DNA from 2 places in the Brevibacillus brevis NBRC 100599 genome. Region 1 is predicted to be linked to the other one. Evidence: riboswitches for the same ligand, from Rfam matches in the RefSeq annotation. Region 1 holds a riboswitch; the other holds the start of a gene.
The links. Region 1 has a riboswitch for S-adenosylmethionine ahead of metK (methionine adenosyltransferase). Riboswitches for the same ligand answer to the same signal wherever they lie in the genome.

Region 1 (4,430 bases):
GTTTACCATCAATCCGGACCGTAACGAACCGAACGATACGCAAGAGACGGCAAGGCCACTCGTAGGCAACGAAATCAGTGTAACAGGCAATTTTCACGATGAAGGGGATCAGGATTGGTTCTCCTACTATGTTCGTGAATACGGGCATTTGGATGTCGCTGTTAGTCCTGATAACAAGCGTGTCGATCTATTGCTGAGTATCGGTAAACAAGAGCTCGGAAAAAAGATGGTTGTCTGGGACCCTACCTACGATAATGGAACAAAAGACAATCCGACAGAGCGCGTCCAAAAAGAAGTGTCACCAGGCAAGTATTACATCCGTGTGAGTGAGTACAATCGCAATGCAGTGAATGGCGAATATCAGCTGGATCTGGGATACACGCCAGTAAAAAAAGATTTTAATGAGCCGAATGACACCTATCAAACAGCGTCTCCGTTAAGCGGTGGGACAGTGATGTCAGGCACGATACCGACAGCTACCGATTCCGACTGGTTCCAATTTACTGTGAATAGTGAATCGTATGTGACGTTCCGAGCGCCGTACATTCCTGTCGATAGCGGCTTTCGTTTCGCGCTCTATAGTGATCGAAACATGAACTATGCGCTTGCTTCGACGAATGAGGTAGCGGAGCTGTCTAAGCGAGGAAATGATATTATCGGTTTGCGTTTGCAGCCAGGAAAATATTATGTACGCCTTAATAGTGGTACTTCGTTCAAATATGAATCGTACCGACTCACGGTGACGCAGCAGAAATTGATAGCGGGTTATCGCGATATTTCGGACCACTGGGCGCGCTCAGAGATCGTCAGACTCAGCTCTCGCGATATTGTAAATGGGTTTAATGATGCGTTGTTCAAGCCGAATCAGGCAGTGACCCGTGCAGAGTTTGCGACGATGCTGCTTAAATCGATGCGTGCGACCGGTTCTAAGGTAGCGACTACCTATACAGGAAAAACGACCTTCAGGGATATGCCAAAGCGGCACTGGGCGTATCACAACCTAGGTGTAGCTTATCAATTGGGAATTTTGAAAGGGTACCCGAAGAATGAAATGAAGCCGGATCAGCCGATATCGCGTGCAGAGATGGCCGTAATGATCGCCCGGGCACGTAATGTGTTGATGTATAATCACGGTACCTCGAATTATCGGGATGTGCCAACGAGTCACTGGGCTTCTCCTGCCATCGAGGCTTTGACATCGAGAAATTGGGTTAATGGGTACGGTTCTTCCTTTAAACCGAATGGAAGAGCAACTCGCGCCGAGGTAGTGGTGGTACTTTCAAAAGCCTATCAATTATAAGTAAAATTTTTCCTATTGACATCTCTGAAAAAAACAATTATTCTATTATCCGTAATGGATACTCTTATCCAGAGCAGGCGGAGGGACTGGCCCTATGAAGCCCGGCAACCGAGCTAGAGCGGTGCTAACCAGCAGAACGGACATCTGTTCTGGCCGATAAGAGGATGAAGGAAGCAAAAAACGCTCAAACCTTTTCCTCCTAAAAATTGGAAAAGGTTTTTTATTTGCGTTTACGTAGATAAAATCCTAACTCGGCTACCACACTATTTGTATGAGGTCAAAGGAGGTATTTTCTCATGGCTTTGCAAAAAGGTCGTCGTCTGTTTACATCCGAATCTGTAACTGAAGGACATCCGGATAAAATTTGTGACCAAATTTCCGACTCCATCTTGGATGCGATCCTGTCCAAAGATCCAAATGCTCGCGTAGCTTGCGAAACTTCCGTAACTACTGGTTTGGTTCTCGTAGCAGGTGAAATCACTACAAACACTTATGTGGATATCCAAAAGCTCGTTCGTGAAACCATTCGTGAAATCGGCTATGACCGTGCGAAATTCGGTTTTGACGCTGACACTTGCGGTGTTATTACTGCAATTGGCGAGCAGTCCGCTGACATTGCACTTGGTGTAGACCAAGCATTGGAAGCACGTGAAGGCAAAATGACTGATGCTGAGATCGAAGCAATTGGTGCTGGTGACCAAGGTTTGATGTTTGGTTTTGCTTGCAATGAAACACCTGAACTGATGCCACTTCCAATCAGCATGTCTCACCAATTGGCTCGTCGTCTGACTGAAGTACGTAAAAACGGAACACTTGCTTACCTCCGTCCTGACGGAAAAACACAAGTAACCGTTGAGTACGATGGCGACAAACCAGTTCGTATCGATACAATCGTTATTTCTACCCAACATGCTCCTGAAACAACTTTGGAGCAAATCAAGCAAGATCTGGTTGAACACGTAATCAAACCAGTTGTTCCAGCTGAACTGTTGGACGCTGAAACCAAATACTTCATCAACCCAACTGGCCGTTTCGTAATTGGCGGACCACAAGGGGATGCCGGCTTGACTGGCCGCAAAATCATCGTAGATACTTACGGCGGTTATGCTCGTCATGGCGGTGGCGCGTTCTCCGGTAAAGATCCGACGAAAGTTGACCGTTCCGGTGCTTACGCGGCTCGTTATGTAGCGAAAAATATCGTGGCTGCTGGCCTCGCAGACAAATGCGAAGTACAAGTTGCTTACGCAATTGGTGTAGCACAACCAGTTTCCATCGCAGTCGATACATTCGGCACAGGTACCATTTCCGAAGAAGCTCTGGTGAAATTGGTTCGCAAACACTTCGACCTGCGTCCTGCTGGTATCATCAAGCAGCTCGACCTGCGTCGTCCTATCTACAAACAAACAGCTGCATATGGCCACTTCGGACGCAATGACCTGAATGTTCCTTGGGAGCAAACAGACAAAGCAGAAGTTCTGAAGCAAGAGGCTGCTCAACTCTAATATTCGAAAGACATAAAAAGAGCCTGGTGTTGCTACTGGGCTCTTTTTCTTTTAGGAGCAGAGTCATCCAATTATTGGGTCAATTGTTGCACAGGAATTTGTATGACTGTGTCGAATCTCCTAGTGAGGAAGTAGAGGAGGGGTTTTTTTGCCGAACAGAAGGCTCTTCCTGATCGTGTTTCTTACTTTTTTGTTTTTTATAGTGGCTATTGGGTTCTTAGGCGAATCTTTTCTGGAAAAAAAGAATAAACAAGAAGTGCAACCTTTTCCCCAAGTGGATACGTCTATAAGCATAAGTGAGACAAAAAATGCTGAGCCAAACGTCACACCAACAGAAGAAGCAGTGGTTCAAACGAAAAAGTGGTATAACAATCAGGTTGTTGTTTTGACGTACCATCATGTCACGGATCAATCGAATCAGCGGTATGTCATAGCTCCTGATCAATTTGCCCGACACATGAAATTTTTGCATGATAATGGCCTGAATCCGATTTCGCTGGAGGAGTTCCTGCGATTTATGGAGACAGGTACCTTACCGACTGAGAATGCTGTTTTGATTACGTTTGACGACGGGTATGAGAGTTACTACAAAGAAGCATTTCCGATCTTACGTACATACGGCTACCCTTCAGTGAACTTCGCGATTGCGGGGCGCTTAAGAGATGTAGCTGACCGAAAACGGGAGAATATGACGCCACCACTTACGCGTCAACAAGTTAATGAAATGATTCAATCGGGACTGGTTACAATCGGGTCTCATACGTACAGTCTGCATGAAGAGGAAGAAAGAAATGAGTGGGGCGATCTTGGCCCAGAAACAGCTCCGGTCTATCTGAAGGACTTGCATCGTTTAGAGGACGAAAAAGAGTACAGGGACCGCCTCTTTGTGGATTTTCGTATATCTCGCGTCAGCTTAAGCGATTGGATGAAGCAAGAGATCGAAGTCATCTCGTTGCCATTTGGATACACAAGTCCAATCGTACTGGAGACAGCTCGTGAAGCTGGCTACCGCTATGTGTTTACATCTAATCGTGGATTCGTAAAACAGGGAACAGATCCATTTGCCATTCCACGCAATGACATGGGACTGCGAGACGTAAAAGAAGAGCACCTCCAACAGTTGTTCACGAAGGCTAAAAATGAGTTTGAAGGAGAGCAATCATGAACAAAGCGATAGACATCAGCGTGCTGGACGGGGTGATCAAACGAACGATTGAAACCGTAGAAACGAGTAAAACCCAAATATTTGATATAGCTGAAAACGCCAGACAGCATGGCAACTCATTGAAGTTTGAATTACATGAACTTCGACAAGAGATTTCCAAAGTGATTCAAAAAGTCGATGCGCTTGAACTTGCATATCGCAAATCACGCAACAAGCTCGTCTTGGTCAGTCGCAATTTTCATATGTACACGGAGGAAGACATTCGGGTTGCGTATGAAGAGGCGAGCCGTATTCAGGTAGAACTGTCCATTTACCGCGAGCGGGAAAACAATTTGAAGCGCAGAAGAAATGATTTGGAGCGTCAACTGCGTACTTTGGAAGAAACGATCGTCCGAGCAGAAAAGCTGGTTTCTCAAATGGGCGTCGTGCTTGGTTACTTGACGGGTGACTTAAGCAAGATAGG
Region 2 (4,430 bases), 1.3 Mb from region 1:
CTACATTCCCATTGCTTTTATCCAGCGGCGGGAGTAAGGTAGGAGAAGATAGAGGAGGAACGATACTCGTATGACTGATCAATTAACACATTTTAATGAACAAAATCGAGCTCGGATGGTAGACGTGTCCGAGAAGGACGTCACAAAACGGGTGGCTGTAGCCGAGAGCCAAATCAGCATGAAACCCGAAACCCTCGCCCGTATCCGCGAAGGTCGAATCGAAAAGGGCGATGTACTCGCCGTAGCGCAGGTAGCAGGTGTCATGGCTGCCAAAAAAACGTGGGAAATCATCCCGATGTGTCATCCGCTGCCATTGACTGGCATCGACATACAATTTGCTTTTGAGGACGAAACGACGCTTGCGATTACAGGAACCGTGAAGACGACAGGGAAAACAGGCGTCGAGATGGAGGCATTGACCGCTGTAAGCGTAGCGGCTTTGACGGTGTATGACATGTGCAAAGCCATGGATAAAGAAATGATAATCGGTCCGACCAGTCTGCAATCCAAAACAGGCGGAAAAAGCGGCGATTTCCATCGGGGAGAGAAGTAAGCCATGAGGCAAAAGTGGGAATCTTATCCGAGCAGCATTCGTTTATTGGCGATTGCTGCCGTCATTTTTTCTACCGGAATGGCATGTATTTGGCCGCTGGTCACGATTTATATTCATAACCATCTCGGAAAGCCGCTGACTGTAGCCGGCTTCTTGTTGCTTTTAAACCAAGGCGCATTCTTGATCGGGAGTATTGTTGGCGGGATGCTGTTTGACCGCTGGGGCAAAATGCGCACCATCATTGTCGGTTCCATCGGCGTTATCCTGATTTCGCTCGGATTAGGTGTTACGGAGGATTTTACGATTTATGTTGTGCTGCTTCTGCTGAATGGACTGTTTTATGGATTACTTTCTCCTGTGATGAATGCATTGGCTGTCGTGTTATGGCCGGACGGAGGACGTAAAGGAATCAATCTGATTTATGTCACGCTCAATGTGGGGGTAGCTGCCGGTTCTGCGTTGGGCGGCTTCTTGGCCAGTGTGTCATTTGCTTGGACGTTTTTCGGTAATGCTATCTCACAAGTGATCGTCCTCGCCATGTTCATGCTCATTTTGCCGCGTCAGTTAAAAATGGTGGAACAACAACGCCAAAACTCGACGACTGGACAAAGCATGCCTGAGCAAGCAACTGATGATGTGCTGCGACAACCACAGCAAGAGCCAAAGGTGGTATGGGGAGCCTTGCTGCTATTATGCGGGGGGCTATTAATTAGCTGGATTGTCTATGTACAATGGACAACCGTGCTGTCAACCTATATGCAATCCTTGGGCATTTCCCTCCGTCAATACAGTCTGTTGTGGACGCTGAACGGCGGCTTGATCCTGTTTGGTCAGCCATTGATTGCCTGGGTCATTCGACGCTTTGCCCGAACGCTAAAAGCCCAAATGCTCTTGGGCGCCTATATTTTTGCCTTGTCGATGCTGATTTTGTCGCAATCAACGGCTTATGCAGGCTTTGTGGCGGGGATGTTCATCATGACGCTGGGCGAAATGCTCGTGTGGCCAGCGGTGCCAGCAGTTGCTGCACAGTTTACGCCAGAGGGACGAGAAGGCTTCATTCAAGGGCTGATTGCGGGGACTGGATCAGCTGGGCGGATGCTCGGACCACTACTTGGGGCCTTCATTTTCCAATCGATTCATGCCCAGGGACTATTGTTCGTGATGGCAAGCTTGTGTCTGTTGTCTGTTGCATTTTTCGCCTTCCACACCTCTTTTCATAAAAGAAGGCATCACGTGCCGGTTCAGAATCAAGCATCTTGACACGATTTGCGTGCTCAAGTAGTATGATATAGACGAAAAAACAGTATATTCCGTGTGTTTGACTTATTCAGAGAGGTGGAGGGACTGGCCCTATGAAGCCCGGCAGCGGATCTGTTCCATGTGATGGACAGATGCTGTGCCAATTCCAGCAGGATTTTTTTTCCTGACAGATAAGGACGTGACCAAGCTGATCTCCCCCTTTTTCTGTATGGAAAAAGGGGGTTTTACTGTATTGGCCCAAGAAAGGAATGGAAGAAAGATGCGCATTCAACCCGCCGATATGATTGATCGACTCCCTACCCAGTTTTTTGCGACCCTGGTGGCAAAAGTAAACAAGGTCATAGCTCAAGGCCATGACGTCATTAACCTGGGGCAGGGCAATCCCGATTTGCCGACACCGCCGCACATTATTGAAGAATTACAGGCGCAAGCGGCACAACCACTCCATCACAAATATCCGCCTTTTCAGGGACGCGTGGAACTGAAGCAGGCAGTAGCTCATTGGTATAAGCAAGAATTTGATGTGGACCTCGATCCGGAGGAAGAGGTAGCGATTTTGTTTGGCAGTAAAACCGGACTCGTAGAGATTTGCCAAGTACTCATGAACGCAGGCGATGTTGCACTGGTTCCAGACCCAGGCTATCCGGATTATTGGTCGGGGGTTGCTGTTGTCAACGGACGGATGGTTATGATGCCGTTGAAGGCGGAAAATGACTTCTTGCCAGACTACAGCCAGCTGTCCCAGGCTGATTTGGATCGAGCGAAACTGATGTTTCTCAACTATCCGAACAATCCGACAGCAGTTAACGCACCACTCGAGTTTTATGAGGAAACCATTCGTTTTGCCCGAAAACACGAAATCGTCGTCTGCCACGACTTCGCCTACGGAGCAATCAGTTATGACGGGAAAAAGCCGGTCAGCTTCATGCAGGTTCCGGGTGCAAAAGAAGTGGGTGTAGAATTTTATACCCTGTCCAAAACGTACAACATGGCAGGCTGGCGAGTAGGTGCCATGGTAGGTAATCGTGAGCTAGTTCGTCTGATTAACCTCATTCAGGACCATTACTTCGTCAGTCTGTTCGGTGCAGTACAGATGGCGGCAGCCAAAGCGATGACGGATTCGCAACAGTGCGTCCGCGATCTCGTCGCTGTCTACGAAAGCCGCCGCAATGCCTTGTACTCCAATCTGCATCGGATTGGCTGGCAGGCTCCGCCATCTCAAGGTTCGTTTTTTGCTTGGCTTCCTGTTCCAAGCGGCTTCACATCGGTGGAGTTCTCTGACCTGCTTTTGGAAAAAGCGCATGTCGTCGTAGCGCCAGGAAATGGCTTTGGCCCAACAGGTGAGGGCTATGTGAGAGCGGCTTTGTTATCCAATGAAGAGCGTCTCGCGGAAGCGGTCCAGCGGATTGAGCGGTTAGGGTTATTTACGAAAACAAAATAAAAGCGAGGCAAATTGGCCACACTACCGTATAGATGGAGTGTGGCTTTTTTCTTCTAGAATAAAAATCATTCTCATTATTGACAGATAATGATTTTCATTATACGATGTCATTGTTGTTAATGATAATTAGTCTCAGCGAGAGCGGGAGGGTACCATGCGCTATCAGATTAACGGTTACACGGATATGTATACGGTGATCGCCAACGAGCGAAAAATCGGCGGAGCCATTGAAGCAGGCCAGATTCGCTTGCGGACGGGAGAAGTTTACGCCAATGCTGTTCTCACTCGTTTGGAAATGTCAGGTGCGCATTTTTGCTCGATCGGATTTGTTACGGAAGAAGGCAAAAGGCTGATTGTCCATGTGAATGATATCAGCATGATCGCTGATGCTCGTCACGTCAACGTATGTGAGCTGACGAACGAATGCATGAGAGTAGAGAAGTCAGCAGAGAGACTGAAGCGATTGAAGCGACTCTGTGAGCTGAATGAAGGCAGCTGTACGCCGACCTTCCAGGAAGAGGCATTGCTGTTGGCAAGCGATATCGGTATGGAAGAAGCGTCTAATCATGTCGACCTCTCTTTCCTTCCACAAACAGAGAAACCACGTATGTTCCGTATTGCTTAGGAAAATATAGCCGATACATATGGACCCCTTTTCGTTTCATACGAAGAGGGGTTTTTTGCATGCAGTGTGTGAAGACTAATGGTTGAACAACCGCTCGACATAGTCAAAACCTATCTGCTCATAGCTAGCAAAGATTGGACTTACGCAGTTGACAGTGATAAAACAAGGATAAGCAAAATCAAGGGGGAACGGAACATGGAGTACTCATTTTCAAAATCTGTCGAAGCACTATCCTCCTCGGCTGTCCGGGAAATCTTGAAGCTGACCCAAGGCAATCAAGTGCTCTCGCTCGCAGGTGGACTGCCAGCAGAGGATTCTTTTCCAATCGCAGAGATGCGCGAAGCGTTTAACCGCGCATTTGAAAAAGGAGCAAAAGCTCTTCAGTATGGATTGACCGATGGATACCTGCCGCTTCGTGAGTGGATTGCATCCCGCATGAAGCAAAAGCATATGAACGTCGGTGCAGATAATATGATCATCACTACGGGCTCTCAGCAAGCAGTTGACTTGTTGTGCCGTGTATATTTAGACGAAGGCGATGTCGTTCTCGT

Region 2: another riboswitch for S-adenosylmethionine. It lies ahead of BBR47_RS21010 (pyridoxal phosphate-dependent aminotransferase); the one in region 1 lies ahead of metK (methionine adenosyltransferase).

What each region holds. Positions count from the first base shown of each region.
Region 1 covers NC_012491.1:5,701,562-5,705,991, reverse strand. The annotation lists gene BBR47_RS27050 (S8 family peptidase) at 1-1,300, shown strand, start outside; SAM riboswitch class I at 1,362-1,463, shown strand; gene metK (methionine adenosyltransferase) at 1,597-2,802, shown strand; gene BBR47_RS27040 (polysaccharide deacetylase family protein) at 2,951-3,967, shown strand; gene BBR47_RS27035 (sensor histidine kinase) at 3,964-4,430, shown strand, end outside.
Region 2 covers NC_012491.1:4,415,325-4,419,754, reverse strand. The annotation lists gene moaC (cyclic pyranopterin monophosphate synthase MoaC) at 71-553, shown strand; gene BBR47_RS21015 (MFS transporter) at 557-1,813, shown strand; SAM riboswitch class I at 1,874-1,990, shown strand; gene BBR47_RS21010 (pyridoxal phosphate-dependent aminotransferase) at 2,073-3,254, shown strand; gene BBR47_RS21005 (hypothetical protein) at 3,409-3,879, shown strand; gene BBR47_RS21000 (PLP-dependent aminotransferase family protein) at 4,075-4,430, shown strand, end outside.